Regions from separate parts of the Paenibacillus sp. PastF-3 genome, predicted to be linked through region 2. Evidence: a T-box and tRNA genes for the amino acid it is inferred to sense, from the RefSeq annotation. Region 2 holds a T-box; the other holds one or more tRNA genes.
The links. The T-box of region 2 lies ahead of pheS (phenylalanine--tRNA ligase subunit alpha). A T-box ahead of a tRNA ligase gene usually reads a tRNA of that ligase, here a tRNA-Phe.

Region 1 (3,263 bases), on a different contig from region 2:
GGCATAAGGGAGCTTGACTGCGAGACCTACAAGTCGAGCAGGGACGAAAGTCGGACTTAGTGATCCGGTGGTACCGCATGGAAGGGCCATCGCTCAACGGATAAAAGCTACCCTGGGGATAACAGGCTTATCTCCCCCAAGAGTCCACATCGACGGGGAGGTTTGGCACCTCGATGTCGGCTCATCGCATCCTGGGGCTGAAGTAGGTCCCAAGGGTTGGGCTGTTCGCCCATTAAAGCGGTACGCGAGCTGGGTTCAGAACGTCGTGAGACAGTTCGGTCCCTATCTGTCGTGGGCGCAGGAAATTTGAGAGGAGCTGTCCTTAGTACGAGAGGACCGGGATGGACGTACCGCTGGTGCACCAGTTGTTTCGCCAGAAGCATGGCTGGGTAGCTACGTACGGACGGGATAAGCGCTGAAAGCATCTAAGCGTGAAGCCCCCCTCAAGATGAGATTTCCCAATTAGTAAGACCCCTTGAAGACGACGAGGTAGATAGGTTGGAGGTGGAAGTGCAGTAATGCATGGAGCTGACCAATACTAATCGGTCGAGGGCTTATCCTATACTTAAAACGCAAATTCAATTCGGATTCAGTTTTCAGGGAGTCAAATTCCTGTTTGGATTGCTGTGGTACTGATATCGTTTGGAGAGATACCCAAGTGGCTATAAGGGGACCCTCTGCTAAGGGGTTAGACTGCGTAAGCGGTGCGTGGGTTCGAATCCCACTCTCTCCGCCATTTTCAATCCATAGCATTTCTAAATTATTGTGGCGGTGTAGCTCAGCTGGCTAGAGCGTACGGTTCATACCCGTGAGGTCGGGGGTTCGATCCCCTTCGCCGCTACCATAATACCTGGAGGCTTAGCTCAGCTGGGAGAGCATCTGCCTTACAAGCAGAGGGTCGGGGGTTCGATCCCCTCAGCCTCCACCATTTTTATCTCTTTAGGATCTATTTCACACCGTGCCGGTGTAGCTCAACTGGTAGAGCAACTGACTTGTAATCAGTAGGTTGGGGGTTCAAGTCCTCTCGCCGGCACCATTATTATCAATGCGGAACCGTGGTGTAGTTGGCCTAACATGCCTGCCTGTCACGCAGGAGATCGCGAGTTCGAATCTCGTCGGTTCCGCCATTTTTTTCCACAAAACTAGGGTGGGAAGTTTAATGCTACCACTTTATTTTTATGTCAATTTAATATGGCTCGATAGCTCAGTCGGTAGAGCAGAGGACTGAAAATCCTCGTGTCGGCGGTTCGAATCCGTCTCGAGCCACTTTTCCCTGGGGGATTAGCGAAGTGGCCAAACGCATCAGACTGTAAATCTGCTCACGTACGTGTTCGGTGGTTCGAATCCATCATCCCCCACCATTTATGAGCCATTAGCTCAGTTGGTAGAGCACCTGACTTTTAATCAGGGTGTCGAAGGTTCGAGTCCTTCATGGCTCATCCCAAACAGAAAGTCATCACCTTAGGGTGGTGGCTTTTTTTGTGTTTTATGGTTGTATTATAGCAGCGCGCTACTGAAGCGATTAACATAATATAAGAGAATATGCTAAAATAGGCGAAAAGAGCAAAAGTGGTGGAGCATGGTGACTATGGATAGTGAGACATTGCGGAAAAAATTAGAGCAGCTCACCGGAAAGAGAACCGGAATCAAGCAGTTAGGGAGGCAACATTCAGCTTCTCTTTTTAGCATGGGATTAGAAGGACAGGATCAGCTGGTAATCCATGAGGGTCATCTCTGGGCACCTTTGTATGAGAGTGACGGACGTATAACCGCTGTTTGGGTAGAAATGGAGGGGCTTACCTCTCTGGAAGTACAACTGGTCAACTATGCAGTTCGAAATTTTGCTATTGCACTTAAAGCTACAGGGCTTAGAGAAGAAGGTGAAGTGGAGGCGCGGCAGCTTGGCGCTTGGTTGAACACGGAGCTAGAGCAAGAGAAGAATGACACTGAAATTCCCGATGAGATCACCCTAAAGGGACGTCTGTTCGGAGATATGATTCCATTCCTCCTTAGTAGTGAGATTGCGCATAGTCCACAGATCTCTTACCGTTCACTGATGAAATTACTGCGCAGCTATTTTGAGAACGAAATTCTGCTCATTCCCCTTCAAGAGAAGGAATGGTTAATATTAGCTCGTAAAGAATTACTTACGGGCGGGGATGATAAGGATGATGAAGAAGAGAGTGTAGATGATCTTCTAGCACAGACTAGTATGGGGTTACATGAGCTGATAGCTAGTGAATGGGTAGGGGTATTCCATTTGGCAGTAGCTCGAGCTATGGTCCCTGTTAAGGGATTGACTGGATCTGTAGCTCTGCTCAGGGAGACCATTGTACTCGGTCGTATTTTTCAAGTAGGAGAGTATATTCATTTACCTTGGGAGCTGCATTTGGAACGTCTGGTTAACAGCATTCCTGATGTACGCCGCAAACAGTTGCTTGGACAAATTGGTGACTATTCCTCTGTACTATCAGATAAAGAAATGCTGCTGACTTTGGAGACTTTTTTTGAGATGGACTGTAATGTAAGTGAAACCGCCAAGAAGTTGTATATCCATCGGAATACGCTGCTCTACCGTCTGGATAAGATAAAACAAGAGACCGGAGCAGATGTACGAAGCTTTGGGGACGCTGCTATTGTGAAGCTTACTATGCTTTTGTATAAAGTGACGAAAAGGAAATAGGTTTTTTGTGAACCTTACAAATAGCCATAGTGTCCCGACTGGGGTAATATAAATGTACAAGGAAGCAGAATTTTTATATTAACTAATTAATAATTAACTCGAGGGGGAAATACAATGGCAGGCGTACGTTTAGAGCATATTTTCAAAAAATACCCGGGTTCAGATAAAGCAACAGTAATCGATATCAATCTTGATATTAAAGATAAGGAATTTCTAGTATTGGTTGGACCTTCCGGTTGCGGTAAATCCACAACTTTGCGTATGATCGCTGGTTTGGAAGAAATCTCCGAAGGTAAAATGTACATTGGCGATCGTGTAGTTAATGACGTTGCACCTAAAGACCGCGATATCGCGATGGTATTCCAATCCTACGCCCTGTATCCGCATATGAGCGTATACCAAAACATGGCTTTCGGTTTGAAACTTCGTAAAGTGAAGAAGGATGAAATCGACAAGAAAGTTCGCGAAGCTGCTAAAATTCTTGATATCGAGCATTTGTTAGATCGTAAACCAAAAGCGCTTTCCGGTGGTCAACGCCAACGTGTCGCTTTGGGACGCGCTATCGTACGTGATCCACAAG
Region 2 (3,263 bases):
CGGAAATAGATTGCGCAGATGCTCCGCTGATCTCAATGATTTCACTCGCAGGATCGGGCAGTTTAATCTCGCGTCCAAGAATTGCGCTCACTTCATAAGCAGCACCAATCATGCTTAGGCAGTCTGAACGGTTCGGAGTCAGATCGAATTCCAGAATTTCATCATCTAGACCCAGCAACTTTGAAATATCTTGACCGATCTCTGTACCTTCAGGAAGTACAAGAATTCCTTCTTGTTGCTCTTTAGGAAGCAATTTATCATTGAGTCCCAATTCTTTAGCCGAGCAGATCATCCCTTGTGATAATACCCCGCGCAGCTTCGCTTTTTTGATATCCAGACCTGGAAGCTTAGCGCCAACAAGAGCTACAGGAACGGTTTGTCCCGCAGCCACATTTTTTGCGCCACAGACGATTTGCAGATCTTCACCTTGACCTGCATCCACGATACATACGTTCAGTTTATCCGCATCAGGATGTTTTTCTTTCGATTTCACATAGCCGGTTACGATACCGGAAATCCCTTTATTGCGGCGCTCTACTCCGTCAATTTCAATACCGGCAGCGGTAATCTTCTCCGCTAGCTTTTCGGCGGTTACTCCTTCAATCGATGTATAATCAGCCAACCATCCGGTTGATACTTTCATGTCCGCTCACTTCCTTTATGTTTCAGATGTATTTATCTACTTGCCGTTCGATCTGCTTCCTGTGGGATGCTTGATTAAGAGCTCTCAATTTCAACTACAAAACACTATTAAGAGCGGTCCCTGCAAGGAATCTTTGGACTTCCGGCCGCTGTTGTCCCCAGATTTCTTGATCTAAACCGCTCTTCGCGGTGGAAATCCGGGGACAAAGGCGGTCGCTATCGCTCCTACAGTTCCAAAATTCCTTTCCGATCCTAGCTTAATAGGGTTTTTACAACATGAAATCAAATGCTCCAAAATCCATCCTCCTAACCCGCAAGCCAGCTCGCCCACCAAAAATCTAAACGCCCTTGAATTGCTTTACAAAACTCATATCGTTGTTATAGAAATGACGGATGTCATCGATGCCGTATTTAAGCATAGCAATCCGCTCAACACCCATACCAAATGCGAAGCCGCTATACTTAGCAGGATCATAGCCACCCATTTTCAGAACGTTTGGATGCACCATGCCGGCACCAAGGATTTCTAACCATCCGCTTTGCTTGCACAGTCTGCAGCCATCGCCGCCACATTTGAAGCAGCTTACGTCCACTTCAACGCTTGGCTCGGTGAATGGGAAGAAGCTCGGACGAAGACGAATGTCTGTATTCGGGCCGAACATCTCTTGTACGAATTGCTGCAAGGTGCCTTTCAGATCACTCATCCGAATGTTACTTCCGATAACCAAACCTTCAATTTGATGGAACTGGAAGGAATGCGTTGCATCGTCATCATCGCGGCGGAATACTTTACCCGGGCAAATGATTTTAACTGGAACTTCACCGTTCATAGCCTGCATAGTACGAATCTGTACCGGAGACGTTTGAGTACGCATAAGCAGGTCATCCGTTAAATAAAAGGAGTCCTGCATATCGCGTGCCGGGTGATTTTTAGGCAGATTTAGGGCTTCAAAGTTATAATAATCGGTCTCCACTTCCGGACCTTCAGCCACACGGTAGCCCATACCAATGAAAATATCCTCAATTTCCTGAACCACTCTGCTAAGCGGGTGAATGCCCCCTTGCTGCATGCGGCGACCCGGCAATGTTACGTCTACTTTTTCAGCCTGCAGACGTTGCTGAGTCTCTTGCTGTTGAAAAGCTTCTTGCTTCGCTCCAATAATCTCCTCAATCGCACTACGCACCTGATTCGCTACTTGCCCGATAACCGGACGCTCCTCAGCACTAAGTCCTCCCATACCACGCAGAACTTCTGTAAGCTCGCCTTTTTTACCGAGGTATTTCACTCTTAGGTCATTCAAAACCTGTGGATCCATAACCTCCTGCAACTTAGCCAGCGCCTCAACCTTCAATGCTTCCAACTTCTCTTTCATGGCCGTGTACAGCCCCCTTCAATCATTGTCTAGTTCAACAAAAAAAGGCCTTTCCTCCCGGTAAGGGACGAAAAGACCGTGGTACCACCCTTGTTAGACAAGCTGATCTGTTCCCCATAAGAGCTTCATTCCCTCTTTTGGCTGGACAGATACCTATCTCACTTTATACAGAAATAACGGTCTGTGACCGGTTTCCCCTACGCTTCCTTACAAGGCAATCTTAAGGAATTCAAGGAACTGCTCCGGAGTGAACTTCGACAGCTCTGTTTCCTAGAAACGCTCTCAATCACCGGCGTCTCCTCCCTGTAAGTCAGGCACTGTGTACTCTTCTCCATCACTGCATTTTACAATTCAATCTAATTGTCAGGTATCTCTTTTATGCAAGAGATATGTCTGTTTATTATATGCAAAATCTGTCGTTTTGACAAGTTCAAGCATAATTAGGGCAATTTTTATCTGGCTTTAAGCTGGCTTTAAGGTTCAGAGCCGTTCCGGGGACTTTTTTTCAGCTAACGTTCAGCGGAGCTTGATAATTTCCATTATTAAGAAGGCATGGTTGTACTCCATCATAAACCACCTTCATAGTACAAGGACTTTCATACCGGGAGGGAATTACATGCATGCACGAAGAACAAAAGTCGCTGGGATCATACTTAGCGCAGCCGTTCTGAGTCAAGCTTCAGCGTATGGAGCATACGCTGCATCAACGACTAGTACATCCACCAAAACGGCAACCACCACCGTATCCACTCTGGATAAACTCGGCTCGATAGCTTTAAAGAGTAACGTAAGCGTGAAGCTGAGCGATGTAGGCTTTTTAACTCAGGATGGCGGCAATATTCTTACATACACCCTCAGCTATTACAATGGGAGCGGAAGCAGCATCAATCTGGTGGACTATTTCTCTAAGGTAACTACTGCCGGAGGAACGGTTATCCAAGGGAGCCCAGTAACCAGCAGTGCAACTATCAAGTCCATAGCCTCCAAAAGCAGTCAATCCGTAACCTATTATGTAAACATCGGTAAATCCACCTCTTTAAAAGGCGTTAAGATTTCAGTCTTTGGTTGGGATTTCAGCAGTACCGATTATCAAAAGAAGCTGGGTACTTTCACCCTACCTGCAACTTTTTCACAAGCGGTCGCTAGAGGGCAAAGCAAAAAAATAACCTTGAATAATCAACCCGTAACAACCCAAACAGAAAGTCTGCAAATTTACAAATATAACGGTAAGGTATACGCCAAAGTAGG

Region 1: it has a tRNA-Phe gene. The T-box ahead of pheS (phenylalanine--tRNA ligase subunit alpha) is inferred to sense a tRNA for this amino acid. The anticodon was not compared.

Annotation. Positions count from the first base shown of each region.
Region 1 covers NZ_JARXWM010000005.1:458-3,720, forward strand. The annotation lists partial or broken rRNA gene M2444_RS11745 (23S ribosomal RNA) at 1-562, shown strand, start outside; tRNA gene M2444_RS11750 (tRNA-Ser) at 645-736, shown strand; tRNA gene M2444_RS11755 (tRNA-Met) at 768-844, shown strand; tRNA gene M2444_RS11760 (tRNA-Val) at 853-928, shown strand; tRNA gene M2444_RS11765 (tRNA-Thr) at 961-1,036, shown strand; tRNA gene M2444_RS11770 (tRNA-Asp) at 1,050-1,127, shown strand; tRNA gene M2444_RS11775 (tRNA-Phe) at 1,194-1,266, shown strand; tRNA gene M2444_RS11780 (tRNA-Tyr) at 1,276-1,361, shown strand; tRNA gene M2444_RS11785 (tRNA-Lys) at 1,367-1,439, shown strand; gene M2444_RS11790 (PucR family transcriptional regulator) at 1,589-2,683, shown strand; gene M2444_RS11795 (ABC transporter ATP-binding protein) at 2,798-3,263, shown strand, end outside.
Region 2 covers NZ_JARXWM010000007.1:85,589-88,851, forward strand. The annotation lists gene pheT (phenylalanine--tRNA ligase subunit beta) at 1-643, opposite strand, end outside; gene pheS (phenylalanine--tRNA ligase subunit alpha) at 981-2,015, opposite strand; T-box leader at 2,076-2,362, opposite strand; gene M2444_RS15610 (hypothetical protein) at 2,632-3,263, shown strand, end outside.